One region of the Angustibacter luteus genome, then DNA from elsewhere that is predicted to be linked to it. Evidence: predicted binding sites of a transcription regulator. Region 1 holds the regulator's gene; each other region holds the start of a gene.
What was found. The regulator HrcA, encoded in region 1, represses chaperone genes, less so after heat shock. The targets are predictions, from matches to a motif close to GNTNGCACTCGGNNNNNCCGAGTGCNANC.
Positions count from the first base shown of each region.

Region 2: groES (co-chaperone GroES) is a predicted target of HrcA. The motif match lies at 5,548-5,576, and genes of this name have one in related genera.
Region 3: ABEB17_RS17495 (FmdB family zinc ribbon protein) is a predicted target of HrcA. The motif match lies at 4,890-4,918, and genes of this name have one in related genera.
Region 4: groL (chaperonin GroEL) is a predicted target of HrcA. The motif match lies at 5,652-5,680, and genes of this name have one in related genera.

Region 1 is NZ_BAABFP010000007.1:516,712-524,485, reverse strand. It holds gene egtA (ergothioneine biosynthesis glutamate--cysteine ligase EgtA) at 1-83, opposite strand, end outside; gene ABEB17_RS16595 (16S rRNA (uracil(1498)-N(3))-methyltransferase) at 199-942, opposite strand; gene dnaJ (molecular chaperone DnaJ) at 939-2,066, opposite strand; gene hrcA (heat-inducible transcriptional repressor HrcA) at 2,128-3,147, opposite strand; gene ABEB17_RS16580 (DUF3097 domain-containing protein) at 3,234-4,097, shown strand; gene ABEB17_RS16575 (DUF4870 domain-containing protein) at 4,159-4,572, shown strand; gene ABEB17_RS16570 (DUF4870 domain-containing protein) at 4,572-5,069, shown strand; gene hemW (radical SAM family heme chaperone HemW) at 5,088-6,305, opposite strand; gene ABEB17_RS16560 (MOSC domain-containing protein) at 6,320-6,982, opposite strand; gene ABEB17_RS16555 (AMP-dependent synthetase/ligase) at 7,029-7,774, opposite strand, start outside.
Region 2 is NZ_BAABFP010000002.1:888,766-896,539, forward strand. It holds gene guaB (IMP dehydrogenase) at 1-921, opposite strand, end outside; gene ABEB17_RS04255 (response regulator) at 980-1,594, opposite strand; gene ABEB17_RS04260 (MerR family transcriptional regulator) at 1,738-2,691, opposite strand; gene ABEB17_RS04265 (WhiB family transcriptional regulator) at 2,981-3,283, shown strand; gene groL (chaperonin GroEL) at 3,375-4,997, opposite strand; gene groES (co-chaperone GroES) at 5,110-5,406, opposite strand; gene ABEB17_RS04280 (biotin/lipoyl-binding carrier protein) at 5,734-5,955, shown strand; gene ABEB17_RS04285 (class I SAM-dependent methyltransferase) at 5,961-7,166, shown strand; gene ABEB17_RS04290 (MFS transporter) at 7,286-7,774, opposite strand, start outside.
Region 3 is NZ_BAABFP010000008.1:80,999-88,772, reverse strand. It holds gene ABEB17_RS17520 (AAA domain-containing protein) at 1-2,081, shown strand, start outside; gene ABEB17_RS17515 (hypothetical protein) at 2,078-2,284, shown strand; gene mscL (large conductance mechanosensitive channel protein MscL) at 2,288-2,704, opposite strand; gene cpaB (Flp pilus assembly protein CpaB) at 2,853-3,566, opposite strand; gene ABEB17_RS17500 (S-methyl-5'-thioadenosine phosphorylase) at 3,563-4,411, opposite strand; gene ABEB17_RS17495 (FmdB family zinc ribbon protein) at 4,506-4,862, opposite strand; gene ABEB17_RS17490 (tetratricopeptide repeat protein) at 4,969-5,328, shown strand; gene ABEB17_RS17485 (FAD-binding dehydrogenase) at 5,351-7,027, shown strand; gene ABEB17_RS17480 (TOBE domain-containing protein) at 7,209-7,619, shown strand; gene modA (molybdate ABC transporter substrate-binding protein) at 7,707-7,774, shown strand, end outside.
Region 4 is NZ_BAABFP010000008.1:187,529-195,302, reverse strand. It holds gene ABEB17_RS17980 (phosphotransferase) at 1-302, opposite strand, end outside; gene ABEB17_RS17975 (uracil-DNA glycosylase) at 299-973, opposite strand; gene ABEB17_RS17970 (MFS transporter) at 1,076-2,797, shown strand; gene ABEB17_RS17965 (pyridoxal phosphate-dependent decarboxylase family protein) at 2,819-4,168, shown strand; gene napA (nucleoid-associated protein NapA) at 4,245-4,559, shown strand; gene ABEB17_RS17955 (LytR C-terminal domain-containing protein) at 4,579-5,145, shown strand; gene ABEB17_RS17950 (hypothetical protein) at 5,111-5,569, opposite strand; gene groL (chaperonin GroEL) at 5,799-7,427, shown strand.

The DNA of each region.
Region 1 (7,774 bases):
AACGGCCGTCGGGCGTCCTCGTCCTGATCGGCGTCGGGCTCGACCTGTGGACCGGCGTCACCGAGCAGGCCTTCGGTGGCCATGGCGTCCCCCCGGACGTCGTCGTGGGCAAGGACCGCCGCGACATCGTCGGTGCGGCGGGTGCAGCAGGAGCATGCCTATCAACCACCGCCGACAACGGCAATCCCGACGAATCGCTCAGCGCCAGCGGAGAACCGAGCTCAGCACGGACAGCGCGGCCGGCCCAGCGGTCGACGAACGCAGCACCTCACGCCCGATCCGGCAGGTGGTCGCCCCCGCAAGCACCATGGCATCGACCTCGGCCGGACTGATGCCCCCCTCGGGACCGACCACCAGCAGCACCTCGCCGGCCAGAGGCACGTCCACCGAGGCCAGCGGTGCGGTGGCGTCCTCGTGCAGCACCACGGCGAGCGTCGACACCTGCACCCGACGCACCAGCGCAGTCCGGTCGACCAGTTCGCCGACCACCGGGACCCGGGCCCTGCGGGACTGCTTCGCCGCGGCCCGTACCGTCTGCTCCCACTTGCGCCGCGACCGCACCCCACGCTCGCCGCGCCAGACCACGACGCTGCGCTCGGCCTGCCAGGGCACCACCTCGTCGACGCCCAGCTCGGTGGCGGCCTCGATCGCCAGGTCGTCCCGCTCGCCCTTGGCCAGGGCCTGGACCAGGACGAAGCGCGGGGCCGGCTCGGGCACCTCGTCGCGGGCATCGACCCGCAGGGTGACCTCGTCGCGCCCGACGGCCAGCACGGTGCAGCGGGCCAGGACCCCCGACCCGTCGGCGACGTCGACGAGCTCGCCGACGGTGATCCGCCGCACCGTCGCGGCATGGCGCCCCTCCGGGCCGTCGAGCAGGACGGAGCCGCCTGGCCGGATGCCCTCCAGGGCGTCCGGCTCCACCAGGAACAGCGGCGCCGTCAACGCCCGCCCTGCAGGGCGTCCTTGAGCCGGCCGAACAGCCCGCTGCCGTGGCTCGCCAGCCGCCCCTCGGGCCGCTCCTCGCCGCGCAGCCTCGCCAGCTGGGTGAGCAGCGCCCGCTGCTCGTCGTCCAGGTTCTTGGGCGTGCTCACCTCGATGTGCACGACGAGGTCACCCCGGCCCAGGCCCCGCAACCGGGTCACCCCGAGCCCGCGCAGCGTGGTCACCTGACCGGACTGGGTCCCGGCGGCGACGTCCAGGGTCTGGTCGCCGTCCAGCGTGTCCAGCGTGATGCTCGTTCCCATCGCGGCCGCGGTCATCGGCAGCGACACGGTCGCGTGCAGGTCGTCCCCGCGGCGCACGAACGTCGGGTGCGCCGCGACCACGATCTCGACGTACAGGTCACCGGCGGGGCCGTTGCCGGCGCCCACCTCGCCCTCGCCGGCGAGCTGGATCCGGGTGCCGGTGTCGACACCGGCCGGGATCCGGATGGTCAGCGAGCGGCGCGAGCGCACCCGTCCCTCGCCGGAGCACTGGATGCACGGGTTCGCGATGACCGTGCCGAAGCCCTGGCAGGTCGCGCAGGGCCGGGAGGTCATCACGTTGCCCATGAACGAGCGCTGGACCTGCTGGACCTGGCCGCGTCCACCGCACACGTCGCAGGTGCGGGTCCCGGTGCCGGGCTGAGCGCCGTCACCGTGGCAGGTCGGGCAGCCCACCGCGGTGTCGACGGAGACCTCCTTCTCGGTGCCGAACACGGCGTCCCGCAGGTCGATCTGCACCCGGATCAGCGCGTCCTGACCCCGGCGTTGGCGCGATCTCGGGCCCCGCTCGGGCCCGCCCTGGCCGCCGAAGAACGCGTCCATGATGTCGGTGAACGAGAAGCCCTGGCCGAACCCACCGGCCGCCCCCGCCCCGAAGGCGTCGCCACCGCGGTCGTAGCCAGCCCGCTTCGCGGGGTCGCTGAGCACGTCGTACGCGGCGCTGACGGACTTGAACCGGTCCTCGGCCTCGGGCGTCGGGTTCACGTCGGGGTGCAGCTGACGGGCGAGCTTGCGGTACGCCTTCTTGATCTCCTCGGGCGTGGCGTCACGGGCGACGCCCAAGGTCTCGTAGTGGTCGCTCAAGGGTCCTTCTCTTCACACGGTCGGGATGGCGTGGTCTGCGGCTGCCGGACGGCGGGGCGGCCTACCCGTCGAGGGCCCGGGAGACGTAGCGGGCGACGGCGCGCACGGTGGCCATCGTGGTCGGGTAGTCCATCCTCGTCGGTCCGAGCACGCCCAGCGCGGCGACGACGTCCTGGCCGCTGCCGTAGCCGCTGCTCACCACCGAGGTGCCGTGCAGACCCTCGTGCTGGAGCTCGCTGCCGATCCGGACGGCGACCGCGTTCGGGTCGTGCGACAGCTCGCCGAGCAGCCGCAGCAGGACGACGTGCTCCTCGAGCGCGTCGAGGACGGGGCCGATGCTGTCCGGGAAGTCCTGGCCGAACCGCGCCAGGTTGTTCGCGCCGGCCAGCACCACCCGCTCCTCGCGCTCCTCGACGAGCGCGTCGTCCAGCGCGCGCACGATGGAGCGGACCAGGTCGCGGTCCTCGGCGGGGAGCTGCTCCGGCAGGTCCTGCAGGCGGGTCGCGGCGTCGGTGAGCAGCAGGCCGGCGGACTCGGCGTTGATCCGGGCCCGGATCTCACCCAGCACGGCGTCGTCCAGCACCGACTCCGTCTCGAGCACCCGCTGCTCGACCCGGCCGGTGCCGGCGATCACGACGACGAGCAGGCGCTGCGGCGCGATCGGGATGAGCTCGATGTGCCGGACCGTGGACCGGGTCAGCGAGGGGTACTGCATCACGGCGACCTGGTGGGTCAGCGAGGCCATCAGCCGGACCGTCCGGTCCACCACGTCGTCCAGGTCGACCGCCCCGGCCAGGAACCCGTGGATCGCCTGCTTCTCGGGCAACGACATGGGCTTGAAGGTGGACAGCCGGTCGACGAACACCCGGTAGCCGGCATCAGTCGGCACCCGGCCGGCACTGGTGTGCGGTTGGGTGATCAGGCCCTCGTCCTCGAGGGCGGCCATGTCGTTGCGGATCGTGGCGCTCGACACGCCGAGGCGGTGGCGTTCCACGAGGGCCTTGGAACCGACCGGCTCGCGGGTCTCCACGTAGTCCTCGACGATGGCGCGCAGCACGGCGAGCCGTCGCTCGTCGCTCACGGGCACCTCCTCGTCGTCGTCCGGCACCCAACCTGGCACTCCACGGGCGCGAGTGCCAGTCTACGTCCTCGCCTAGCATCGCCGCCGTGGACCGCTACGGGGACGACGTGCTGGCCGGGGACTGGAAGAAGCCTCCGCGCGGCCGCAGCACGCCGGTCAGCGCCGAGACCGGCCTGGTCGTCGAGGACGTCGAGACCGGCTGGTGCGGAGCGGTCGTGCGCACCGAGAAGGCGGGCGGCGTCCACGTCGTGCACCTGGAGGACCGCCGAGGCCGCACCCGAGGGTTCCCGCTCGGACCGGGGTTCCTGCTGGACGGCGCGCCCGTCGTGCTGGTGGCCCCGCGCGCCCCAGCTGCCCCGCCGGCACCGACCCGGACGGCGAGCGGCTCCCGGGCGGTCGCCGACCACCGGGCGCGGACGGCACGTGGGTCGCGGATCTGGGTGGAGGGCAAGCACGACGCCGAGCTCGTGGAGAAGGTCTGGGGGCACGACCTGCGGGTCGAGGGGGTCGTCGTCGAGATGCTGGACGGCGTCGACGACCTGGCCGCCGCGGTGCAGGACTTCTCCCCCGGGCCGGGACGCCGCCTGGGCGTGCTGGTGGACCACCTCGTCCCGGGCTCGAAGGAGTCCCGGCTCGTCGCCGAGGCCGTCCAGCAGCCCGGCCTTCGCGGGCAGCTGCTGGTGGTCGGCCACCCCTACGTGGACGTCTGGCAGTCGGTCCGCCCGCAGCGACTCGGCCTCACCGCCTGGCCCACGGTGCCGCGCGACGTCGAGTGGAAGCGTGGCGTGCTGGCCCACCTCGGCTGGCCGCACGCGGACCAGGCCGATGTCGCTCAGGGCTGGCGGCGGATCCTCGCCGAGGTCACGTCGTACACCGACCTCGAACCCGCGCTGCTCGGCCGGGTCGAGGAGCTCATCGACTTCGTCACGGCGGATTCCCAGGACCGATGACGCCACGGCCCGCACCCCCTACGCTGACCAGTCCAGTCGGCACACCACCTCAGGAGAGCACGTGAGCGAGCAGACGCCCGAGCAGCGGCCCGAGCCGACGCCTCCCCCGGCCGCCGCGCCCGCAGCGCCGGCACCGGGTGCTCCGCTGAACGACTCGGACGCGCGGCTGTGGGCGATGCTCGCCCACCTCGGCGGGATGGCGATCAGCTTCCTGGCGCCGCTCATCGTCTGGCTGATCTACCGCGAGCGCTCCGAGCTGGTCGACGACCAGGGCAAGGAGGCCCTGAACTTCCAGCTGACGGTCCTCATCGCGCTCGTCGCGGCCGGTGTCGTGGCGGGGATCACCTTGGGGCTGCTGAGCTTCCTGCCCGGCGTGGTGTGGGTCGCCAACGTCATCTTCTGCATCATCGGCGGGGTCGCCGCCAACCGCGGTGAGCACTACCGCTACCCGCTCACGCTGCGCCTGGTGAAGTGATGACGCAGCCGCCGTACCAGGGCCAGCCGCCGTACCAGGGCCAGCCGCCGTACCAGGGCCAGCCGCCGTACCAGGGCCAGCCGCCGTACCAGGGCCAGATGCCGTACCCGCCCGGTTACCCCGTGCCCCTCAACCCCTCCGACGAGCGGACCTGGGGCATGCTGGCCCACCTGTCGCCGTGGCTCGGCGGCGTCGTGGGCTTGCCGGTCCTCGGGCCGCTGGTGGTCTTCCTGATGTACAAGGAGCGTTCGCCGTTCGTGCGCCGGCACGCCGCCGGCGCCCTGAACTTCCAGATCATGCTGCTCATCGTGACCTTCGCGACGCTGGTGCTCGCGGTCCCGCTCGCCATCGTGACGATGGGGATCGGGCTGCTCATCATCATCCCGGTCGGTCTGGTCATCGTGATCGGCTCGGTCGTGCTGCAGATCATGGGAGCGGTCGCGGCCAACCGCGGGCAGGAGTTCCACTACCCGCTGACCCCGGACATGGTGCGCTGACCCGTCCGGCACGTCCGCTCAGGGCAGCAGTGCGCGGACCACCGCGTCCGCCAGCAGGCGGCCGCGGCGGGTGAGCACCGCGCGCCCGCCGATCGCGGCCGTGCCGTCCAACAGCCCGTCGGCCACCAACCCGGCGACCGCCCGGCGGCCGGGCCCGTCCAGCCCGGCCAGGTCCAGACCCTCGCGCAGCCGGACGCCGAGCAGCACCCGCTCGGCGTGCTGCTGGTCGGCGTCGAGCACCTCGCGCGCGGCGGCCGGGCTGACCCCGGCCGCGAGGCGATCGGCGTAGGCGCTGGGGTGCTTGACGTTCCACCAGCGCACGCCGCCGACATGGCTGTGCGCGCCCGGACCGACCCCCCACCAGTCACCGCCGGCCCAGTACCCGACGTTGTGCCGGCAGCGGGTCGCGGGCGACGTCGACCAGTTGCTGACCTCGTACCAGCCGAGCCCAGCACCGGTGAGCACCGCGTCGGCGAGCTCGTACTTGTCAGCCTCGTCGTCGTCGTCCGGCATGGTCACCTCGCCGCGGCGCACCCGGGTGGCCAGTCGGGTGCCCTGCTCGACCACGAGCGCGTACGCCGAGACGTGGTCTGGCTGGCACGCCAGCGCGGCGCGCAGGCTGGCCTCCCAGTCGCCCAGCGACTCCCCCGGCGTGCCGTAGATCAGGTCGAGGCTGACGTCGAGCCCGGCCGCCCGGGCCCACTGCACGACCCGCGGCACCCGCTCCGGGTCGTGCGTGCGGTCCAGCGTGGCCAGGACGTGCGGAACGGCCGACTGCATGCCGAAGCTGATCCGGGTGAAACCGCTGTCTCGCAACACCTTCAGCGACTCCGCAGTGACCGAGTCGGGGTTCGCCTCCGTTGTGACCTCGGCGCCGTCGGCCAGGCCGAAGGTGGCGCGCACGCCCTCGACGAGCAGGCCGAGGTCGGTCGGGTCCAGCAGGGTCGGTGTGCCACCGCCGACGAACACGGTCGCGGCGGGCGGGGCGTCCTCCCCGAGGACCCGACGGGCGAGCGCGAGCTCGCTCAACGCCGTCCGGGCGAAGGTCGCCTGGCTGGCCCCGCCGCCCAGCTCGGTGGCCGTGTAGGTGTTGAAGTCGCAGTACCCGCAGCGCACTGCGCAGAACGGCACGTGCAGGTAGACGCCGAAGGCAGTGTTCCCGAGGGAGTCGAGCGCGGACGACGGCAGCGCACCGTCCGCGGGCGCGGCGTCACCGTCGGGCAGGGCACTGGGCACCCGCCCATGGTCCCTCAGGCCGAGGCGGCCCGGGCCACCGCCTGCTCGCAGGACCGGCGCAGCTCGGGCTGCAGGGCGACCTCGCCGGCCGCCTGGGCGTCGAGCAGTCGCTGCGCCGCCACCGCCCCCACCCGCGGGAAGCAGTCGGCGATCGTGACTCCGTGGGCGGGGCGGTGCTCGATCGCGATGCGGTCGCCCGCCGCGATGCTGCCCTCGCGCAGGACCCGCAGGTACGAGCCCGGCGTCCCGTGCTCGGTGAACCGCTTGACCCAGTGCGGTTCGTTCATCCAGCGCTGGAAGGTCGCGCACGGCACCCGCGGCGAGGTCACCTCCAGCACGACGCCGTCCTCGTCCGCGCCGATCCGCCACCGCTCGCCGATCACGGCGGCGCTCAGGTCCAGGCCGGTGGTGCGCAGGTTCTCGCCGAACAGGCCCGGCTCGACGTCGCGGTCCAGCTCGCCCGCCCACCAGGACGCGTCCTCGCCGGCGAAGGCGTAGACCGCTTGGTCCGGCCCGCCGTGGTGCTCGACGTCCAGCTGCTTGTCCCCGTGCAGACCCAGGCGGCGCACGGCGACCTTGCCCGTGACGGGCCGCTTGTCGATGGCCGTCTCGCCGACGTCGCCGCCCTCGTCGGGGTGCACCTCGTGGACGACGCAGACCGCCTCGATCAGAGCCATGGCGATAGTGGACCACAGGCCGACCGGCGATGCGCAGGCGAGCCGCTCAGTCGGTGTAGAGGGTGTCCAGCAGGTCGACGTACCGCCGCTCGACGACGCGGCGGCGCAGCTTCAGGGACGGGGTGAGCTCGCCCTCCTCGACCGTCAGGTCGCGGGTGAGGATCTCGAAGCGCTTGATGGTCTCCCACCGGCCGAGACCCGCGTTGAGCTCCTCGATGTAGCCCTGGACCATCTCGCGCGCCGCCGGGGACGTCACGATCTCGTCGTACGGCGCCCCGGCCATGCCGTGGTGCTGGGCCCAGGTGGTCATCGCATCGGCATCCAGCGTGACGAGCGCGGTGATGTACTTGCGACCCTCGCCATGCACGACGATCTGGCTGGCGTAGGGGCAGACCGCCTTGAACCTCGCCTCGATCCCTTGCGGCGCAACGTACTTGCCGCCCGAGGTCTTGATCAGGTCCTTCTTGCGGTCGGTGATCCGCAGCTGGCCGTCGACGAACTCGCCGATGTCACCGGTGCTCAGCCAGCCGTCGTCGTCCAGCACCTGCGCGGTCTCGGCCGGTAGCCCGTGGTACCCGACCATCACACCGGGCCCCCGCAGCAGCACCTCGCCGTCCGCAGCCAGCCGCACCTGCGTTCCAGGGAAGGGCTGACCCACGGTGCCGAAGGCGATCGAGTCCGGACGGGTGATGAACGACGCCGCCGACGTCTCCGTGAGGCCGTAGCCCTCGAGCACCAGGATCCCGGCCGAGTGGAACCACTGCGCGACCTCCTGGCTCAGCGCGGCGGAGC
Region 2 (7,774 bases), on a different contig from region 1:
CCCGACCCGGACGCCGTCCGCCCCGGCGTCCACCAGGGCCTGCGCGGCCTCGCGGGTGGCCACGCTGCCGCCCATCACGTCGATCCCGGCCGCGGCCGGGTCCTTCTTGAGCTGGGCGACCATGTCGAGCACCCCACGCGAGTGCCCGTGCGCGGTGTCGACCACGATCAGGTCGACCCCGGCGTCCACCAGAGTCATCGCGCGCTTCCACGCGTCGCCGTGGAAGCCGACGGCGGCGGCGACCCGCAGGCGACCGGCGTCGTCCTTGGTCGCGTTCGGGTACTTCTCGGACTTGGCGAAGTCCTTGACGGTGATCAGGCCACGCAGCCGGCCGGAGTCGTCGACCAGCGGCAGCTTCTCGACCTTGTGCTTGCCGAGCAGCGCCATCGCGTCGTCGCCGCTGATCCCGACGTGCCCGGTGACGAGCGGCATCGGGGTCATCACGTCCCGGACGAGCCGGCCCTGGTCGGACTCGAAGCGCAGGTCGCGGTTGGTCACGATGCCGAGCAGCTGCCCGTCGTCGTCCACCACGGGCAGGCCGGAGACGCGGTAGCGCGCGCAGAGCGCGTCGACCTCGCCGAGCGTGGCCTGCGGGCCGGTGGTGACCGGGTGGCTGACCATGCCGGCCTCGGATCGCTTGACCAGGTCCACCTGGCTCGCCTGGTCCTCGATCGAGAGGTTGCGGTGCAGCACGCCGAGGCCGCCCTGGCGGGCCATCGAGATGGCCATCCGGGACTCGGTGACCGTGTCCATCGGCGACGAGACCAGCGGCATGGACACGCTGATCCGCTTGGTCACCCGGGACGTGGTGTCCGCCTCGGAGGGGATGACGTCACTCTCGTAGGGCAGCAGCAGCACGTCGTCGAAGGTCAGGCCCAGGGCGGCGAACTTGTCCGGGACGGCGTTGCCTTCGTGGCTCATGCGGGCCTCTCTCGCGCGCGGGGATCGATGTCCCAGCGTACCTGCGCGGGAGGGGAGGTCAGTGCACCAGACCCCAGCGGAAGCCGACCGCGACGGCCTGGGCGCGGTCGGCCGCACCCATCTTGCGGAACAGCCGGCGCGCGTGCGTCTTGACGGTGTCCTCGGACAGGTACAGCTCGCGCCCGATCTCGGCGTTGGAGCGCCCCCGGCTCATGCCGGTGAGCACCTGCATCTCGCGCTCGGTCAGCGTCGGCTGCGGGACCGCACCGGCCAGGCCGGTCGCGGGGTCGGCGTGCCGGCGGCCGGCGACGTCGGTCAGGGACTGGACGACGGTCGCGGCGAGCTCCTCGCGGGTGGCGTCCTTGACGACGTACCCGCGAGCGCCGGCGGCGATGGCGCGAGCGACGCCGTCGACGTCCTCCGCCACGGTCATCATGAGCACGCACGCCTCGGGGTGCAGCGCGATCAACCGGCGGGTGGCCTCGGTGCCGCCGATGCCGGGCATCCGGACGTCCATGAGCACCAGGGATGGGCGCTCGACCGGCCAACGGGCGAGCACCTCCTCGCCACTGGAGGCGGCGAGCACGCGGGTCACGCCGGGGATCGTCGCCACGGATCGGCGCAGCGTCTCCCGCGCGAGCGGCGAGTCATCGCAGACGAGCACAGTCGCCATGCGCGGTGTCCTCCAGGTCCGGTCCTGCCGTCCACCCCCGTGGGCGGTCGGCGGCACGGCCTGAGCTCGACCGTGTCCGGATGCTTCATCGGCACGAACCGCACCGGACCTGAGCACTAGCCCGATCGGGTGCTACCCGGCGGTCACAGGATCGAGGCGATGATCTCCTCGACCGTGTCGGTGAGGGACTCGACCGAGGTCACGTACGGCGGCACGTCCCGTCCCCAGCCCGGGCCACCGACGAGCACCCGGGGGGCCGGACGCACCCGGGCGAGCTCTGCGAGGACGTCGGTGGACTGCACGGGCATCGAGGCGTACAGCATCACGACGGCGGGACCGCTGCGCCGTACGGCGGCGAGCAGCGCGTCATCCGGCACCCGCATGCCGAGCTGGCGGACCAGCACGCCACGCTCGGCCAGCGCGGCGGACACGGCGTGCAGCGGCAGGCTGTGCTGCTCGTCCGTGGGACAGGCCAGCACGACCTGGGCGGTGTTGCGCGGACGCTCGAGGGTCACGGTGGTGGCGTTGAGCACGCTGGTCAGGCACTCGCTGAACAGGTGCTCGACCTCGACGCCCTCGCCGGTGGAGGCGAACCGCTCACCGAGGCCGATGAGCACGGGTGAGACGAGCGACTCCCACGTCGCCACGACGCCCTCGGTGCGGATCTGGCGCCGCAGCACCTCGGTGATCCCGTGCGCGTCGAGGGTCATGGACGCGCGGGCCAGCCCGCGCGCCGCGGCCGAGGCCTCGCGCAGCGGGACCACCCGCCCGCCGCCGGCGCGGGCGACGCGCTCGCCGACGACGTCCAGCTCGGTGACGCCGCTCTCCTCCGTCGGGTCACCGCTGAGTGCGTACTCGGCCGCCTGGGCGGGCGAGAGGCCCTCGTGGGTGAGCCGGCGCATGACCACCAGCCGGGCCAGGTCGGTCGAGTTGTAGCGCCGGTGCGAGCCGGCGGTGTGGTCGGTGGGCCCGAGGCCGTATCGGCGCGCCCAGGTGCGCAGAGTCGCCGGAGCGACGCCGAGCCGTTTGGCGACGGCCGCCACGGTCAAGGTCGACGACTCGGGCAGCCCCGTGTCCTGAGTCCGACGCTCGATCACGTCACACAGTCTCGACGGTGCGGGCTGTGCTCGCCACTCGGTCTCCAGATCGGCTGCCAGGTGCGGCTGGCGCGGGGTGACCGCTCGCCGCCCGCCGACGACCGCTGGGCGATGGACGGTGAGAGCGCGAGAAAGATCCTTAGACAGCCTCTTGAACTATGTCTGGCGCGGTTGTACGTTGATCTTGCGAATCGCTTCAAGGGTGGTTCAACCAGTGGAGAATTGATCATGCATCGCCTCGCTCGAGCCATGGGCGGGACCACGTTCGACGCAGTGGAAGGCCTTTCAGATGGCTGAGATCTCACGACTTCCCGGACCGGTAGCGGATCTGTGGGAGTGGCAGTACCAGGGCGCGTGCCGTCGGGTCGACTCGTCGGTGTTCTTCCACCCCGAGGGCGAGCGTGGCCCGACCCGCCGCCGCCGCGACGACGCCGCCAAGGCGGTCTGCTCCACCTGCCCGGTCATCGACGCCTGTCGTCAGCACGCGCTCACCGTTCGTGAGCCGTACGGCGTGTGGGGCGCGATGACGGAGGACGAGCGCGAGGCGGTCTACGCGCGGACCAAGGCGGACGGGCTGGCCACCGCCAGCTGAGGCCCGCGAGACAGCGAAGCGGCCCGCCCCCTGCTGGGGGCGGGCCGCTTCGTCGTGCTGGGTGGTGCTGGGTGGTGCTGGGTCTCAGACCTCAGTGGCCGTGACCGTGCCCGTGGCCGGTAGCGGACGGCTCGGACTCCTGCTCCTTCTTCTCCACCACGAGGGTGTCGGTGGTGAGCACCATGGAGGCGATGGACGCCGCGTTGCGCAGCGCCGAGCGGGTGACCTTGACCGGGTCGATGACGCCCTGGGCCATCAGGTCGCCGTACTCGCCGGTCGCGGCGTTCAGGCCGTGCCCGGCACCGAGGCCGCGGACCTTCTCGACCACGACGTAGCCCTCGAGGCCCGCGTTCTCCGCGATCCAGCGCAGCGGCTCGGCGGCCGCCTTGCGGACGATCGCCACACCGGTGGCCTCGTCGCCGGACAGGTCGAGACCGTCGTCCAGCACGGAGACGGCCTGCAGCAGGGCGGACCCGCCACCGCTGACGATGCCCTCCTCGATGGCCGCGCGGGTCGCCGAGACGGCGTCCTCGATGCGGTGCTTCTTCTCCTTGAGCTCGACCTCGGTGTGCGCGCCGACCTTGATCACGCAGACACCGCCGGAGAGCTTGGCGAGCCGCTCCTGGAGCTTCTCGCGGTCCCAGTCGCTGTCGGTGCGCTCGATCTCGCCCTTGATCTGGTTCATCCGGCCGCTGACCTCGGACGCGTCGCCCGAGCCCTCGATGATCGTCGTGTCGTCCTTCGTGACCACGATGCGGCGGGCGTGGCCGAGCTGCTCCAGGCCGACCTGGTCCAGCTTGAGGCCGAGCTCCTCGGAGATGACCTCCGCGCCGGTCAGCACGGCGATGTCGCCGAGCATGGCCTTGCGGCGGTCGCCGAAGCCGGGGGCCTTGACCGCGACGGCGTTGAACGTGCCGCGGATCTTGTTCACGATGACCGTGGACAGGGCCTCGCCCTCGATGTCCTCAGCCACGATGAACAGCGGCTTGCCGGTCTGCAGGACCTTCTCGAGCAGGGGCAGCAGGTCCTGGACCGCGGAGATCTTGGACTGGTGGATCAGGATGTAGGCGTCCTCGAGGACGGCCTCCATGCGCTCCGCGTCCGTGATGAAGTACGGCGACAGGTAGCCCTTGTCGAACTGCATGCCCTCGGTGAAGTCGAGCTCCATCGTGGTGGTCGAGGACTCCTCGACCGTGATCACGCCGTCCTTGCCGACCTTGTCGAACGCGTCGGCGATGAGCGCACCGACCGTGGCGTCCTGGGCCGAGATGGTCGCGACGTGGGCGATGTCGTCCTTGCCGTCGATGTCACGGGCGGCCTTGAGCAGCGCGTCGCTGACCGCGTCCACGGCCTTGTCGATGCCGCGCTTGAGGCTGGACGGCGCGGCGCCGGCGGCCACGTTGCGCAGGCCCTCCTTGACCATGGCCTGGGCCAGGACGGTCGCGGTCGTCGTGCCGTCACCGGCGACGTCGTTGGTCTTGGTCGCGACCTCCTTGGCGAGCTGGGCGCCGAGGTTCTCGTACGGGTCGTCGAGCTCGACCTCGCGGGCGATGGTCACGCCGTCGTTGGTGATGGTGGGAGCGCCCCACGCCTTGCTGATGACCACGTTGCGGCCCTTCGGGCCGAGGGTCACCTTGACGGCGTTGGCGAGCGCGTCGACGCCGCGCTCGAGCGACTTGCGCGCGTCGTCGTTGAACTCGAGGGTCTTGGCCATGTGAAGTCAGGTGCCTTTCGCAGAAGGGTTGCAGTACGCGACCGCCCCGGAAGGCACCGGAAGGCCGGGCCCGCCGGGGCGGTTGCTGTGCGGGCTCAGTCGCCCGCGGGTGTCACTTCTCGACGATCGCGAGGACGTCGCGCGCGGAGAGGATGAGGTACTCCTCGCCCGCGTACTTGACCTCGGTGCCGCCGTACTTGCTGTAGATGACCTTGTCGCCGACCTTGACGTCGAGCGGGACCCGGTTGCCGTTGTCGTCGATGCGGCCCGGGCCGATGGCCTTGACCTCGCCCTCCTGGGGCTTCTCCTTGGCGGTGTCCGGGATGACCAGGCCGGAAGCCGTGGTCGTCTCGGCCTCAACGGCCTGGACCACGATCCGGTCCTCGAGCGGCTTGATGCTGACCGACACTTGCTGACCTCCCCCTTCGGGAATGTCGCTGATGAACGAATGGTCTGATGGAGGCCGTCGCACCGCCGTCGCGGGGGTCGGAGCGGGGCTTCCGGTTGGCACACTCGGGGTGAGAGTGCCAACGCTGAATCTATGCCGACGGTTAGCACTCGGTCAACCCGAGTGCCAAACCTCGCCCCCACCCCGCGGTGATCATGCACCTTCGCCCCAACCAGCGGGGCGAACGTGCATGATCACCGCGTTCGCCCCGGGCCGGGGCGCAGTGACAGGATGAGGCGCACTGAGGCGCTCAGCCGCCGACCAGCCGCCGACCCACCCGGAGGATCGATGACCCAGCGCGTCGAAGCCGAGCTCGTGGCCAACGTGATCAAGGTGCTCGTGGCGCCCGGTGACACGGTGGCCGTCGGCGACATGGTCGTGCTGCTCGAGTCGATGAAGATGGAGATCCCGGTCGAGGTCGAGTGGGCCGGCACCATCGCCGAGGTGGGCGTCAGCGAGGGCGACGTGGTCAGCGAGGGCGACCTGATCGTCGTGGTCGACGACAAGTGACCCCGGTGGACCTCACCGGAATGCGTTCCCTGCTCACCCCGGACGGGTGGGCGCTGCTCGAGTCGCTCCCCCCGTACGACGAGAAGCTGGCCATCCCGCTCGGCGAACGGCTGCGCTCCGAGGGCCACGATGCCGCCACCGTCGCCGCGGCCCTGACCCAGTCGCGGCTGCGCGCGAGGGCGCACGACAAGCTCGGCCCCTTCGCCGACGCCATGCTCTTCACCCCCGACGGCCTGGAGCAGGCCACCCGGCTCGCCGTCGCCGCCCACCACGCGCGCCGGTACGTCGGCGCCGGGGTGCAGCGCGTCGCCGACCTCGGCTGCGGACTGGGCTCGGACGCGATGGCCTTCGCCGGGCTGGACCGCGCCGTCCTGGCGATCGACGCCGACGAGCTCACCGCGGCCTTCGCGACGGTCAACCTGCGGCACTGGGCGGACGTCGAGGTGCGCTGCCACGACGTCCTCACCCTCGACCTCGAAAGCATGCTCGAACCCCGCGACGGGGTGTGGCTCGACCCGGCCCGGCGGACGTCGTCCAAGGGTGGCGGCTCGCGGCGCACCTTCGACCCGGAGGCGTTCTCCCCGCCGTACTCGTTCGTGCTGGACGTCGCGCGCCGGTTCCCGGCGACGGGCGCCAAGCTGGCACCCGGCATCGCCCACCGCCTGCTGCCGGACGACGCGGAGGCGCAGTGGGTGTCCGTGCACGGGGACGTCGTCGAGTGCGCCGTGTGGTTCGGGCCGCTGGCGCGCGAGGGGGTCCGGCGCAGCGCCCTGGTGCTGGACGCGCGGGGTTCGGCGCACGAGGTGCTCGCGGACGACCAGGCCGACCGAGCTCCGGTCGGCGCGGTCGGCACGTTCCTGCACGAGCCGGACGGCGCGGTGATCCGGGCCGGTCTGGTCGGTGAGGTCGCGGCGCAGCTCGGCTCGCGGGTGTTCGACCCGACCATCGCGTACCTGACCTCCGACCAGCCGGTCGTGTCCCCCCTCGTGCACTCGTACGCGGTCGAGGAGGTGCTGCCGTTCCACCTCAAGGCGCTGCGGGCCCTGCTCCGCGACCGTGGCGTCGGCACGCTGACCATCAAGAAGCGCGGCAGCGCCGTCGACCCCGTGCAGCTGCGTCGCCAGCTCCGGCTGACCGGCGACGGCGAGGCCACCATCGCGCTCACCCGCGTCGGCGGCCGCCCCAGCGTGCTGCTCCTGCGCCCCCTCTGAGCGCGCCCGCGGATTGTCGCGGGGGCACCCCGCGACGAACCTATTGGAGTAACGGCACCCCGCGACAACACGGGAATGGAGCAACTCGCCCCAAGGGCCGCGGGACGGTGGGGTCGCCCTCAGCCGGTGTAGTCGAGGACGCCGTACTGCTCCCGGGTGCGCAGCGCCCACGCGGACGCCGGCACGCTGAGCAGCCCGGCCACCAGGATGACGCCCCCGAGGACGAGCCACCCCGGCTGCCCCCACTCGATGCACAGCAGCGCGATCAGCGGCGGCCCGACGATGCCGGACAGCGAGAAGCTCATCCCCGCGAAGCCCTGGTACTGCCCCTGCCGGTCGCGCGGCGCGAGCCCCATCTGCAGCCCCCACTGCCCGCCCGACCCGACCATCTCCCCCACCACGTGCACGCCGGCGCCGCCGACGACCAGCACCACGGCCGCCCAGGCGTCCCGCCCGCCGGACGCCGCGATCAGCGCAAATCCACCGAGGATCCAGAACCCGGCGCGGGCCAGCGCGCGGGACGACGTCAGCACGGTCGTCGCGCCGCGCGACAACCGCACCTGGAACAGGGCCACGGACACCGTGTTGACCAGCAGGACGACCGCGAC
Region 3 (7,774 bases), on a different contig from region 1:
CGGTGGCCCTGCGCGAGCGGCTGCGGGCCGCCGGCCTGGAGCCCCTGCTGGCCGACCTGGCGGCTCGGGACGTCGCGGCGCAGGACGTCGGCGCCGAGCTTGAGCTGGTCTGGTGGACGTCGGTGCTGGAGGACCTGGCGGTCGGCGACCCGCGGTACGGCGCGCACGACGGCGACCTGCTGCGCCAGGTCGCTGCCGAGTTCGCGGCGGCGGACCGCGAGCACCTGTCCGCCGGGGCGGCGCGGGTGCGCCGGGCCACGGCCGAGCGGCTGGTGGCGACGCTGGACCGGTTCCCGGAGCAGGCCGCCCTGCTGCGCGCCGAGGCGGCCAAGCAGCGCCGGCACCGTCCGCTGCGCGACCTGGTGGTGGGCGGACCAGACGTGCTCGGCGCGGCCAAGCCCTGCTGGGCGCTCAGCCCGCTCGTCGTGTCACAGGTGCTGCCGCCGGGCGAGCAGTTCGACGTCGTGGTGTTCGACGAGGCTTCCCAGGTGCCGCCGTCCCAGGCAGTGGCCGCGATCAGCCGGGCCCGGCAGGTCGTCGTCGCCGGCGACGAGCGACAGCTGCCACCGACCGCCTTCTTCACCAGCGCCGTCCCCGACGACGCGGCGGCCGGTGCGCACGCCGACGAGCCCTACACCGAGGGGTTCGAGTCGGTGCTGGACGCCTTGACGGCCAGCCTGCCCGTGGCCCAGCTGCGCTGGCACTACCGGTCCCGGGACGAGCGGCTCGTCTCGTTCGCCAACCAGCACGTGTACGACGGGTCGCTGGTGACCTTCCCGGCGGCCGGTTCGGGTCAGGTGCTCTCGTTCGTCGAGGTCGACGGCCGCGGGGTGCTCGCGCCCGACGCCGAGTCGGTGGAGAGCACTGACGCCGAGGTGGCCGAGGTGGTGCGGCTGGTCATCGAGCACGCCCGCACCCGCCCGCACGAGTCGCTGGGCGTCATCGCCCTGGGTCTGCGACACGCCGCCCGGCTGGACGACGCGCTGCGGCTGGCCCTGCCCGAGCACCCCGACGTCGCGGAGTTCCTCACCGCGCCGGGCCGCGAGCGCTTCTTCGTGAAGAACCTGGAGCGGGTGCAGGGCGACGAGCGGGACGCGATCATCCTCAGCGTCGGCTTCGGGCGGACGCCGCACGGCCGGGTGCTGCACCGGTTCGGGCCGCTCAACCAGGCCGGCGGTGAGCGCCGGCTCAACGTGGCGATCACCCGGGCCCGCGCACGGATGACCGTGGTGGCCTCGTTCGGGCCAGCCGACCTGGACCCGACCCGGCTGTCCGCCGAGGGGGCCAAGCTGCTGCGCGAGTACCTGGCGTACGCGGCCAGTGGTGGTGAGCTCCCGGTCGAAACCGTTGCCGCACCGGCGGAATCGGCTGCGGATGGCGGGCGGCATACGTCGCTCGGCGACGCGCCGCAGGCGGACGCGCCGCATGCGGACGCGCTGCTCGGGGACCTGGCCGTGCGGTTGCGCGGACAGGACCTGCAGGTGGTCGAGCAGCACGGTGCGTCTGACGCGCGGATCGACCTCGCGGTGGGGGAGGTCGGCGGACCGCTGCTGGTGGCCGTCGAGTCGGACGGTCCCGGCTACGCGGCGGTGACCAGCTCGCGCGAGCGGGACCGGCTGCGCAGCGAGCAGCTCGAGCGGCTGGGCTGGCGGCACCTGCGGGTGTGGTCCACCGACGTGTTCCGCGACCCGGCGCGCGAGGTGGCCCGGATCCGGGCGGCCGTGGGCCGGGCCTCCTCGGCGGCCACCGCGACGGCGGCGCCGGTGCTGGCTCCGGTCGCGCCGTCCGGGCCGCAGGTGCAGTGGGACGGCGACGAGCCCGCGCCCGGCGGGTCGGGGACGTCGGCCGGTCAGCGGGTGGGACCGCGCCCTCGGGTGCCGTCCGGGCTGCCCATCGACGACTACACCGAGGCGGACCTGGACGCTGTCGTCGGCTGGATCTGCTCGGACACGTTGCTGCGCACCCACGACGAGGTCGCCGCGCTGACCCGTCAGCAGCTCGGCTTCAGCCGTCGGGGTAGCCGGATCGACGCTGCCGTGGACGCCGCGATCGCGCGGGTACGCACGGGTGGCGGGTCGTGACGCCGTCCGAGGAGCCGACGCCGGGCCCCCGGCGCCGACGCCGGGCCACCCGCCCGGCGACCGGCGGCCCCGCGAGCGAGTCAGCGGGGGAGCAGACCAAGGACGATACGGACGCCGGGTGGGGCGAGGCGCCCGACCGGGACGAGAAGCGTGACCAGCACGAGCAGTGGCTGCACGAGCAGCGCCCGCCGCACTGGGAGTGAGTGCTACTCCTGGGTCGGCGCGCCGCTCGTGCGGCTGAGCAGGTCGCGGATCTCGGTGAGCAGGATGACCTCTTCGCTCGGCGCCTCGGGCTCCGGCTCCTCGCCACGCTTGCGCCGCTCGGCCAGGTGGTTCATCGGCACGACGACGATGAAGTAGATCGCCGCGGCGATGATGACGAAGTTGATCACGGCGGTCAGGACGAGGCCGATCGAGAAGTTGGCACCGTTGATGGTGAAGTTGCCGACGCCCGTGAGGTCGGGCTTGCCGAAGATCGCTGCGATCAGCGGGTTGATCAACCCGTCGAGGAGCGACTTGACGACGAGTGCGAACGCAGCGCCGATCACGACGGCGACCGCGAGGTCGACGACGTTCCCACGCATCAGGAAGTCCTTGAAGCCCTTCAGCATCTGATCGCCCATCTGCTCGAGTTCCGGAACGCATCGAACGTAGCGCAACCGCCGCCTCCGACCGTCACGTGACCCGGATCCCCCACGCACCATTCGCGCTACCCGTGGCTGTGCTGCCCGGAAAACCACGGAGAGCGCGAATGGTGCGGGTGGGGCGGGGCTAGCGGACCAGGAAGGACAGCTGGCCGACGACCGCCGCCTGGGCCAAGTCGTTGCCCGTGGACGCTGGCACCGCGAGCAGGACGAGCCCACCCTGCCCAGGATCCGTGGCGGCCGACCCGCCGAGCAGGGTGCTGCCACCGGTGCTGGCGCCGGACGACGCGGCGCCCGGCACGGCCAGCACGGTCGCCCCGCGCGCCACGGTGCGGGCGGCGGGCTGGTCCGGCGCGGCCACCAGCACGTCGACCCGGCTGCCCGGCGTCAGCAGGGCACTGGCCGCGCCGTCCGCCATTCGCACCGGGACCATCACGTCACCGGCCGGCCGCGCCGCCAGCAGGCTGCGGCCGACCAGGCGCGACCGGGTCAGCACCTCGCGGGCTCGCAGTGGGGCGGCCACGACCCGGCCCACGGCGGCATCAGTGCTCGTGAGCGCCTGCGCCGGAACCTCGGTCGCCGGCCGGCGGACGACGTCCAGGTCACCGTCCTGCAGGGCCGCGCCGGCCGGCACGTCGCGGGCCGCCACCAGCACCGGCACGCCAGGGCGCGGATCGGGGGCCAGGGTGCCCAGCGCGACGGCGGTCGCGGCCGCCGCGCAGCCCGCGGCCAACCAGCGGCGCAGCCCGTGCCCCCTGCGGCGCAACGGGACCCAGCCGCCGACGCCGGCCGGCGGGGTCCGTTCGGAACGCGCGCGCAGCCGGTCGAGCAGCCGCGTCACGGCAGGTCGAACGGCAGCCGCTGACCGTCGAGCGCGTGCCGGCAGGCGCACTCGTCGTCGTCCGGCATGGTCGGCATCACCTGCGAGAGCATCGCCTTCAGTCGTTCGACGTTGTGCGCGAACACCTCCAGCACCTCGTGGTGGGTGACGCCCTGGCCCTCCTCGACACCGGCGTCCAGGTCGGTGACCAGGGCGATCGAGGTCAGGCACACCGCGAGCTCGCGCGCGATGGACGCCTCCGGCATGCCGGTCATGCCGACGACGGACCAGCCCGCAGCGGCGTGCCACTGCGACTCGGCCCGGCTGGAGAACCGCGGGCCGTTGATGACGACGAGGGTGCCGCCGTCCACCACCTGCTCGTCCTGCGCCTGCGCCACGGCCAGGACGGCGCGTCGCCCGCGCGGGCAGTACGGGTCCGCCATCGACACGTGCACGACCGGACCCTCCGCGTCGTACACGGTGTGCTCGCGCCCCCAGGTCCGGTCGACGACCTGGTCGGGCAGCACGATCGTGCCCGGCCCGTTCTCGGCGCGCAGCGACCCGACGGCGCAGGGGGCCAGCACCTGGCGCACGCCGACCGCCCGCAACGCCCACAGGTTCGCCCGGTAGTTCACCCGGTGCGGTGGGAAGCGGTGGTCCTTGCCGTGCCGCGCGATGAACGCGACCTCGCGCCCACCGACCGCCCCCAGCGTGACCGGCCCGCTGGGCTCGCCGAACGGGGTCGGCACCGAGACCTCGGCCGCGTCGTCCAGGAAGGAGTAGAACCCCGACCCGCCGATCACCCCGATCGGGGCTGACGTCGCTGTGGCAGAACGGGAAGCGTGGGCGTGGGCCGGATCGGTCATGACGCCAACCCTAGGGGGCCCGCGGCCCGCGGCGGTGGTCGCGACGGCGCCCTGTGGACAACGGGACCAAGCGCCGTCCCGTGGGACAGGACCGTCAGGCGGCGGAGGTGGAGCCGCCCGAACCCGTGGACGACGAGCTCGACGCCTTGCTGTCCGACGACGAGGACGACGAGGACTTGCTGTCGGAGGACGAGCCGCTCGACGACGAGCTGTCGGAGGACTTGCTCTCGGACGACTTGCCGTCCGACGACTTGCTCGCCGGCACGGTGGAGGAGTTGCGCGAGTCGGTGCGGTAGAAGCCCGACCCCTTGAACACGACACCCACGGATCCGAAGACCTTGCGCAGCCGGCCACCGCACTCGGGGCACACGGTCAGCGCGTCGTCCGTGAACGACTGCACGATCTCGAACGCGTGGTCGCAGTGCGTGCAGGCGTAGTCGTACGTCGGCATCCAAGTCCTCCACAGGTGCGCACCGGCTCTGGCACTCCGGTCGATCGAGTGCCAAGTGTACGGGCAAGGCACGGAATGCGCCGCCACCTGAGCACGTTCCGTGCCCATGACGACGACGGCCATGACAACCCCGGACGGCTACGAGCTGTTCCGGCTCGCCGAGCAGTACCTGGACGACGGCCACCCGCGGCACGCGATCTCGACCCTGGAGCGGATGGCCGCCGACGACCTTGCCGCCCCCGCGGCCCAGCGGCTGCTGGCGCTGGCCAGCTACCGGTTCGCCGCGCTGGGCCGCGCCCGCGAGATCGCGGAGCGCCTCGTCACCGCCGATCCGTCGGACGCCGAGTCCGCGCACCTGCTCGGACGCACCCTGATGCGCCAGGGCGAGAAGGACCTGGCCCGGCGCTGGCTGCGGCTCGCCGCGGTGCTGGACCCGCGCGAGGAGCACCTGGCCTACCTGGGCTGACGGACGTGGAACGATGCCCCGCATGAGCGCGGGCATGGACGCAGACGTCATCGTGGTCGGAGCCGGCCTGGCCGGGCTGGTCGCCACCGCCGAGCTGGTGGACGCCGGACGCCGGGTGGTCCTGGTCGACCAGGAGCCGGAGCAGTCGCTGGGCGGCCAGGCGTTCTGGTCGTTCGGGGGACTGTTCCTGGTGGACAGCCCCGAGCAGCGCCGGATGGGCATCAAGGACTCGCTCGACCTCGCCTGGCAGGACTGGGAGGGCACGGCCGGCTTCGACCGCGACCGCGAGGACCACTGGCCGCGCCGGTGGGCCCGCGCCTACGTCGAGTGGGCCGCGACCGAGAAGCGGCAGTGGCTGCGCGAGCAGGGCGTCCGGTTCTTCCCGGTGGTCGGCTGGGCCGAGCGCGGCGGCTACCTCGCCGACGGTCCGGGCAACTCGGTGCCCCGGTTCCACATCACCTGGGGCACCGGCCCGGGCGTCGTGGAGCCGTTCGAGCGGCGGGTCCGGACGGGGGTCGAGCGCGGGCTGGTCCGGCTGGCGTTCCGGCACCGGGTGGACGCGCTGACGACGACCAACGGCGCGGTGGACGGCGTGACCGGGGTGACGCTGGAGGCCAGCGACGTGCGGCGGGGCGAGTCGTCGTCCCGGACGTCCACGGGCGAGTTCACCCTGCGCGCCCAGGCCGTGGTGGTCACCTCCGGCGGGATCGGCGGCAACCACGAGCTCGTCCGGGCGAACTGGCCCACGGCGATGGGTGAGCCGCCGCGGGAGATGCTGACCGGCGTCCCGGCGCACGTCGACGGGCGGATGCTCGCGATCACCGAGAGCGCCGGCGGCTCGATCGTGAACCGCGACCGGATGTGGCACTACACCGAGGGCATCCAGAACTGGGATCCCATCTGGCCCGGCCACGGCATCCGGATCCTGCCGGGGCCGTCGTCCCTGTGGCTGGACGCCACCGGCCGGCGGCTGCCGGTCCCGTACTTCCCGGGCTTCGACACCCTCGGCACGCTCGAGCACATCCTGGGCACGGGCCACGACCACACCTGGTTCGTGCTGACCCAGAAGATCATCGAGAAGGAGTTCGCGCTCTCGGGCTCGGAGCAGAACCCGGACCTGACCGGCAAGGACGTCCGGCAGGTGCTGTCCCGGGTGAAGCCCGGCGCGCCCGGGCCGGTCGAGGCGTTCAAGGAGAAGGGCGTCGACTTCGTGGTCCGCGACACCCTGCGCGAGCTGGTCGACGGGATGAACGCGTTGGCCGGCAACGACCTGCTGGACTTCGCCGACGTCGAGCGGCAGGTGCTGGCCCGCGACCGAGAGATCGACAACGACTTCACCAAGGACCTGCAGGTCACCGCGATCCACGGTGCCCGCAAGTACCGCGGGGACAAGCTGATCCGGACGGCCACCCCGCACAAGCTGCTCGACCCCAAGATGGGCCCGCTGATCGCCGTCCGGCTGCGGGTGCTGACCCGCAAGACCCTCGGTGGGCTCGAGACGGACCTGTCCGGTCGGGTGCTGCGAACCAGTCCGGGCGCGCCGGGCGAGCCGGTGCCGGGGCTGTACGCCGCGGGCGAGGTGGCCGGTTTCGGCGGCGGTGGCATGCACGGCTACCGGTCCCTGGAGGGGACCTTCCTCGGCGGCTGCCTGTTCAGCGGCCGGACCGCCGGCCGCGCCGCCGCGCACGCCACGGCCTGACCCGAACCCCTGACCCGAACCCCCTGACCCCCGCACATACCCGCAGATGTCCCGCTATTCGGGGTCAAACGGCCTCCACAAGCCCGGATAGCGGGATATTTGCGGTGGCGGCGCGGCGGGCGAGGGCGCGGGTGCGGGAAGAACGTGGTCATCGAGCCGCAGATGCGGTTAGGGTGCGCCTGTGCCGCTGTACCGGATCCGTGAGGCCGCCGAGCTGCTGGGCGTCAGTGACGACACCCTGCGCCGCTGGGTGGACGCCGGACGCCTGACCACCGAGTCGGACGGCGCGGGCCGGCTGGTGGTGGACGGCGCGGAGCTCGCCCGGCTGGCCACCGAGGTCGCCGACGCCGCCGAGCGCCCCGCCCCGCGACCGATCCTGGTCGAGTCGGCGCGCAACCGGTTCGTCGGGCTCGTCACCCGCGTGGTCCGCGACACGGTGATGGCCCAGGTGGACGTCCAGGCGGGTCCGCACCGGCTGGTGTCGCTGATGAGCCGCGAGGCCGCCGACGACCTCGGCCTCGAGCCCGGCGTGCTGGCCGTCGCGTCCGTGAAGTCCACCCACGTCGTCGTCGAGAAGCCCGAGCAGCCGTGAACCTGGAGCAGCCGTGAACCTGGAGCAGCCGTGAGAAACCTCCGCCGTACCCTCGTCGTCGCCCTCGTGGCGTCCCTGGCCCTGGTCATGGCGGGCTGCGGCGACAGCGACGACACGACGAGCGCTGGGGGCTCGTCGACGTCGTCCGCCGCCAT
Region 4 (7,774 bases), on a different contig from region 1:
ACGGCCGCCGGCGGGGGCTCGAGGCCGGCCAGCTCCTCCGCGGTCAGGGCTCGCGTGCTCTGGGCGAGGTAGGTGACGGCGCCGCCCACGGGCTCGCGCGACCCGTCGTCGGCGGCGGGGGCCAGCACTCGCAGCACGAGCACGTCGAGGCCGTGCTGCTCCCGGACCGCGTGGACGAGCGGCTCGACGTCCGGCCACCACGGCGACGCGACCTCGACCGGCCCGAGCCGCCCGACCGGGTCGCCGCCGACGTCCAGCAGGACGAGCCGGGCCTGGCGGGGCGGGCGGGCTGCCGAGCTCACCGCAGCGACCAGTCCACCGGCTCGGCGCCCTGGGCGACCAGCAGCTCGTTGACCCGGCTGAACGGGCGCGACCCGAAGAACCCGCGGTCGGCGGACATCGGGCTCGGGTGGGCGCTGGCCACCACGGGGGTGTCCCCGAGCAGGGGTCGCAGGGTCTGCGCGTCCTTGCCCCACAGCAGCGCGACCAGCGGGGTGCCGCGGGCCACCAGCGCGCGGATGGCCTGGTCGGTCACGGCCTCCCAGCCCTTGCCCCGGTGGCTCGCGCTCGCTCCCGGCGCCACCGTCAGCACCCGGTTGAGCAGCAGCACGCCCTGGTCGGACCACGCGGTCAGGTCACCGTGCGGGGGCGGTGCCACGCCCAGGTCGGCGTTCAGCTCGCGGTAGATGTTCTGCAGGCTGCGCGGGATCGGCCGGACGTCGGGCGCCACCGAGAAGGACAGCCCGACGGCGTGACCGGGTGTCGGGTAGGGGTCCTGGCCGACGACGAGCACCCGGACGTCCGCGAACGGCCGCTCGAACGCGGCCAGCACCCGCTCGCCGGCCGGCAGGTACTGCCCGCCGCCGGCCAACTCGGCCCGCAGGAAGTCGCCCATCTGCGCGACCTGGTCGGCCACCGGCGCCAGCGCCTGCGCCCAGCCGTCGTCCATCAGCTCGCTCAGTGCCCTCGCCACGTCCGCACACGTTAGTGCGCGGCCCCCGAACCCTGCTGGCGCGGCGCGGGAGTGCGGGCGTAGATTACATACCGAGTCTAAGTATCTTTCTCTGGAGGCCCCGTGCCCAACCCCCGATACGACTCCGCCCACCCGCACTACAAGTGGGTCGCGCTGTCGAACACGACGCTCGGGGTGCTGCTGGCGACCGTGAACGCGTCCATCGTGCTGATCTCGCTGCCGGCGATCTTCCGCGGTATCCAGCTCGACCCGCTGCGGCCGTCCAACGTCAGCTACCTGCTCTGGATGCTGATGGGCTACCTGCTGGTCACCGCCGTCCTGGTCGTCTCGCTGGGCCGGCTCGGCGACATCTACGGCCGGGTCAAGATGTACAACGCGGGCTTCGCCGTGTTCGCCGCCGCCTCCGTCGCGCTCGCGCTCGTCCCGTGGACCGGCAGCGCGGGCGCCCTGTGGCTGATCGGCTTCCGCGTCGTCCAGGGCGTCGGCGGCGCGATGCTGATGGCGAACTCCACCGCGATCCTCACCGACGCCTTCCCGACCGAGCAGCGCGGCATGGCGCTGGGCATCAACCAGGTCGCGGCGCTCGCCGGCTCCTTCATCGGGCTCGTGCTCGGCGGCGTGCTGTCCGAGTGGCACTGGCGCTCGGTGTTCTGGGTCTCCGTGCCGATCGGCATCGTGGGCACCGTCTGGGCCTACCGGTCGCTGCACGAGCTCACCAGCCGCGGCAAGGGGAGCATCGACTGGGTCGGCAACGTCCTGTTCGGCGCCGGGCTGACGGCGATGCTGGCCGGCATCACCTACGGCATCCAGCCGTACGGCAGCCACGACACCGGGTGGACCAACCCGTGGGTGCTGGCCGGCCTGATCGGCGGTGCGGCCATGCTCGTGGCGTTCTGGTTCGTCGAGCGCCGGGTCACCTACCCGATGTTCCACCTCGAGCTCTTCCGCGACCGCACGTTCGCCTACGGCAATGCGGCCACCCTGCTGTCCTCCATCGCCCGCGGTGGCCTGCAGTTCATGCTGATCATCTGGCTGCAGGGCGTCTGGTTGCCGCTGCACGGCTACGACTACGAGTCCACCCCGCTGTGGGCCGGCATCTACCTGGTGCCGCTGACCATCGGCTTCCTGGTCTCGGGCCCGGTGTCCGGCCACCTGTCCGACAAGTACGGCTCCCGGCTGTTCGCGTTCGTCGGGCTGATGGTCGCTGCGGCGTCCTTCGTCGGCCTGCTGCTGCTGCCGGTGAACTTCCACTACGGCTGGTTCGCGGCGCTGATCGCGCTCAACGGCATCGGCTCGGGCCTGTTCGCCGCGCCCAACACCAGCGCGATCATGGGCAGCGTCCAGCCGCAGGACCGCGGCGCCGCCTCGGGGATGCGCGCCACCTTCATGAACGCCGGCATGCTGCTGTCGATCGGCATCTTCTTCTCGCTGATGATCGCCGGGCTGGCCAAGCACCTGCCCGCCCAGCTGAGCAGCAGCCTGACCGCGCAGGGCGTCCCGGCCGACACCGCGCACACGATCGCCGGGCTGCCGCCCGTGGGCAGCCTGTTCGCCGCCTTCCTCGGCTACAACCCGATGCGCGAGATGGTCGGCCCCGACGTGCTGGCGAAGCTGTCGCCGGACCACGCCGCGAACCTGGTCGGCAAGACGTTCTTCCCGCAGCTCATCTCCGGCCCGCTGCACGACGGCCTCGTCGTCGTGTTCCTGGCCGCCGCGGTGATGTGCGTGGCCGGCGCGCTGATGTCGCTGGTCAGGCCCAGCCCGCAGGTCGACGTCCGAACCGACGAGGAGGCCGCCGTGCAGGAGGTGCTGAGCGCGCACTGAGGGCCCCTAGACTTCCCTCTCGTGCACTCTTTCGACGCCGACGTCGAGGCCCTGAGCCAAGCCGTCCTGGACTACACGCTGCGCCGCTCGCGGATGAACCCGGTGCCGCTGGACGGCCCGCGCACGCAGGCGGAGCTCGACGAGGTGGCCGGGCAGACCATCACCGCCGACGGCCTCGGCGGCGTGGCGGCCCTCGAGCTCTTCACCAGAGAGCTCGCCCCGGCCTGCATCTCGACCGACCACCCGCGCTACCTGTCCTTCATCCCCTGTGCGCCCACCGAGGCCAGCACCCTGTTCGACCTGGTGGTCGGGGCGTCGTCCATCTACGGCGGGTCCTGGCTGGAGGGCGCCGGCGCGGTGCACGCGGAGAACGCGGCGCTGCGCTGGATCAGTGACCTGGCCGGGCTGCCCGAGTCGGCGGGCGGGGTGTTCGTGCCCGGCGGGACCATCGGCAACCTGTCCGCGCTCGTCGCCGCCCGGCACGCGGCCCGCCGCGAGGGCGGCGAGCAGCCGACCCGCTGGAAGGTCGCCGGCACCACCCAGGCGCACTCGTCCATCAAGAGCGCCTGCGACATCATGGACGTCGACTTCCTGGGCGTCCCGGTCGACGACGCCGGCCGGCTGACCGGCGAGAACCTGCGGGCGACGCTGGCGTCCACCGGCACCGACGGGCTGTTCGCGGTCGTCGCCACCGCCGGCACGACGAACTTCGGCATCGTCGACGACCTCGCGTCGGTCGCGGCGGTCTGCGCCGAGCTCGGCGTCTGGTTCCACGTGGACGGCGCCTACGGCGGCGCCGGGCTGGCCGCCCCCAGCATCCGGGCCCGCTACGACGGCATCGAGCAGGCCGACTCGTTCATCGTGGACCCGCACAAGTGGCTGTTCGCGCCGTTCGACTGCTGCGCGCTGATCTACCGCGACCCCCAGCTCGGCCGGGCCGCGCACACCCAGAAGGCCGGCTACCTCGACGTGCTGACCGAGTCGGCCGAGTTCAACCCGTCCGACTACTCGGTCGGGCTGACCCGGCGGGCGCGCGGGCTGCCGTTCTGGTTCAGCCTCGCCACCCACGGTACGGACGCCTACGCCGCCGCGGTCGAGCGCACCCTCGAGGTGACCCGGTTCGCCGCCGCGCAGGTCGAGCAGCGCGACTACCTGGAGCTGCTGCGCGAGCCCGACACCTCGGTCGTCGTGTTCCGCCGGGTGGGCTGGACGCCGCAGCAGTACCAGCGCTGGTCGGACCGCCTGCTGCTGGCGAACTTCGCGTTCGTCGTCCCGACCACGCACGAGGGGGAGACCGTCACCCGGTTCGCCATCGTCAACCCGAACACCAGCGAGGCGGACATCTCGACGATCCTGGACACGATGGCCTAGGGGGTTGGCGCAGGGGCTGGCATTCACCCAGCGGGTCGAATGACATCGGTGTGGTTCACCGTCTACCCTGGTGGGCATGGATGCCGCGACGACCGACCCCCGCACCGCTGGCCACGGCTCTGCCGGGGTGGGCGAGGCGTCGGGCCTGAGCGAGCGGGACGCCGAGATCCTGGCCTTCGAGCGTCAGTGGTGGAAGTACGCCGGCGCCAAGGAGCAGGCGATCCGCGAGCTGTTCGACATGTCCGCCACCCGGTACTACCAGGTGCTCAACGCGCTGATCGACCGGCAGGACGCGCTGGAGCTCGACCCGATGCTGGTCAAGCGGCTGCGCCGCATGCGCGCCTCGCGTCAGCGGGCCCGCTCGGCCCGTCGCCTCGGCATGAAGGTCTGACCCTGAGGGCGTTCGCAGCATGAGCCAGACGTTCCACGAGCGCCGCGGCGCGCACCGTCCACCGGGCCTGGGCCCGGCCGGTGCCGTCCCCTGGTTGGTCGCGGCCGTGGCGGTCGTGCTGATCGTGGTGTGGGCCACCGGCTGGTGGGGTGGCGGCGGGACCGATGAGGCCAGCTCGAACACGGGCGTGACCTCGGGGGCGACCGGCACCACGACCAAGGGCACCTCCACCAAGTCCTCGTCGAGCACGAAGACCGCCTCACCGACCAGCACGAAGTCCGCGAGCACCACCCAGACGCCGACGGTGGACCACAGCCAGCCGGTCGCGGTGCTGAACGCCACCAAGCGCGGCGGGTTGGCCGCCGGTGCGGCGACCAAGCTGCGCAACGCGGGCTGGACGATCCGGAGCACCGGCAACTACACCGGCTCCGTCACCGGCACGACGATCTTCTACGGCAAGGGCTCGCTGCAGGCGACGGCGCAGGCCGTCGCCGACGACCTGGGCAGCCCCGCCGCGGTGCAGGAGTCCGCGGACTTCGGCTCGTCCCGGGTCACTGCGGTGCTGGGCGCCGACTACCCGAGCTGACCGACTCGCCCGGTCTCAGGTACCCGCCCTCGACCAGTCCGGCGCGCACCTCGAACACGTTGGCCAGCGCGAAGTCCCGCACCTTCCACCACGACAGCAGGCTGGCCACCCCGTACGCGACCGGGAACCCGAGCATGCCGAGCCAGCACGCCCACTGGCCGCTGTGCCGCGACTCGTGGGTCAGCAGCAGCGGGCGGCGGGCCAGGCGCTCGTCGTCCAGCCGGAGCAGGACGACGTCCCCGATCGTCACCGCGGGGGCCCGCGGAGCCGGGAAGCGGGAGCGGTAGCCGGTGGCCACCCAGGTGCCGCGCGGCCCGGGCACCAGCCGGGCGTGGCCCGACCTGGCCAGGGCCAGCCCGACCGGCGTGGCCAACGTGAGCACGTTCACCACCCGACGGGTCCAGTCCCGGCTGCTCAGCCTCATGGCGCCCATGATCGTCCGGCGCGGCGCGCGGCGGTAGGGGTCCAGGCATTTGCACTCGGGGGTGCCGAGTGCTAATCATTGACCTAGCACTCGCACGACGTGAGTGCTACCTGACGTCGACCGATCAGTGAGGCCGTCGAGCGTCGCGTGACCAGAGCGCGGCAACGGCGGTCGTCCGTCGCGGGCACCGACCGGTCACCACCACCCGATCACGGGAGGAACCCGAAGCATGGCCAAGATCATCGCCTTCGACGAGGAGGCCCGCCGCGGGCTCGAGCGGGGCATGAACGCCCTCGCCGACGCCGTCCGGGTCACGCTCGGCCCGAAGGGACGCAACGTCGTCCTGGAGAAGAAGTGGGGCGCCCCCACGATCACCAACGACGGTGTCAGCATCGCCAAGGAGATCGAGCTCGACGACCCCTACGAGAAGATCGGCGCCGAGCTGGTCAAGGAGGTCGCCAAGAAGACGGACGACGTCGCCGGTGACGGCACGACGACCGCCACGGTGCTGGCTCAGGCGATGGTGCGCGAGGGTCTGCGCAACGTGGCTGCCGGCGCCAACCCGATGGCCCTCAAGCGCGGCATCGAGCAGGCCGTCGAGGCCGTGTCCGACCAGCTGCTGGCCTCGGCCCGCGAGGTCGAGACCAAGGAGCAGATCGCGCAGACCGCCGGCATCTCGGCCGGTGACTCCTCGATCGGCGAGCTCATCGCCGAGGCGATGGACAAGGTCGGCAAGGAAGGTGTCATCACCGTCGAGGAGTCGAACACCTTCGGCCTCGAGCTCGAGCTCACCGAGGGTATGCGCTTCGACAAGGGCTACATCTCGGCGTACTTCGTCACCGACACCGAGCGCATGGAGACCGAGCTCGAGGACCCCTACATCCTCGTCGCGAACTCCAAGATCTCGACCGTCAAGGACCTGCTGCCGCTGCTCGAGAAGGTCATGCAGTCCGGCAAGCCGCTGGTCATCATCGCGGAGGACGTGGACGGCGAGGCTCTCTCGACGCTCATCGTCAACAAGATCCGTGGCACCTTCAAGTCCGTCGCCGTCAAGGCCCCGGGCTTCGGTGACCGCCGCAAGGCCATGCTCGCCGACATCGCCACCCTGACCGGTGGTGAGGTCATCAGCGAGGAGGTCGGCCTGAAGCTGGAGAACACCGGCATCGAGCTGCTCGGCCGGGCCCGCAAGGTGGTCATCACCAAGGACGAGACGACCATCGTCGAGGGTGCTGGCGACGCCGAGGCGATCGCCGGCCGGGTCAACCAGATCCGCGCCGAGATCGAGAAGTCGGATTCGGACTACGACCGCGAGAAGCTGCAGGAGCGGCTGGCCAAGCTGGCCGGCGGCGTCGCCGTCATCAAGGCCGGCGCAGCGACCGAGGTCGAGCTGAAGGAGCGCAAGCACCGCATCGAGGACGCGGTGCGCAACGCGAAGGCCGCCGTGGAGGAGGGCATCGTCGCCGGTGGTGGCGTCGCTCTCATCCAGGCCGGCAAGACCGCCTTCGACAAGCTCGAGCTCGAGGGTGACGAGGCCACTGGCGCGAACATCGTCAAGGTCGCCGTCGAGGCTCCGCTGAAGCAGATCGCGATCAACGCCGGTCTCGAGGGTGGGGTCGTGGCCGAGAAGGTCCGCAACCTCGAGTCGGGCTGGGGTCTGAACGCCGCGACCGGCGAGTACGTCGACATGCTGCAGGCCGGCATCAACGACCCGGTCAAGGTGACCCGGTCCGCGCTGCAGAACGCCGCGTCGATCGCCGCGCTGTTCCTGACGACCGAGGCCGTCATCGCCGACAAGCCGGAGAAGGCCGCTCCGGCCATGCCCGGTGGCGACGGTGGCATGGGCGGCATGGACTTCTGAGTCCCGCCGCGCTGGCTCACAGCGTCTGAACGACCCGAACCCCCTGTCCACATGGTGGACAGGGGGTTCGGTGTTCCCCGCGATTGTCCACAGCGGTCGTCCCCAGCGCGTCCACAGCCTGTTGATGACGGCAGGGGACGGCGGCGCGCTGGGGGACGCCACTCCCGTCCCACGGCCGGTTCGTCGTCCACATGTGATCCACACCTGGTCCACAGGATGATCCACAAGCCGGCGGCGACCCGGCCAAAATTCTTCCGACGAGATCTCGCCAAAACCCTTGCGCGGCAGTCGGATCGGAGGATAGAAATCTCCCACACCGCAGAACGCATGCGGGGCCGGAAGACCGG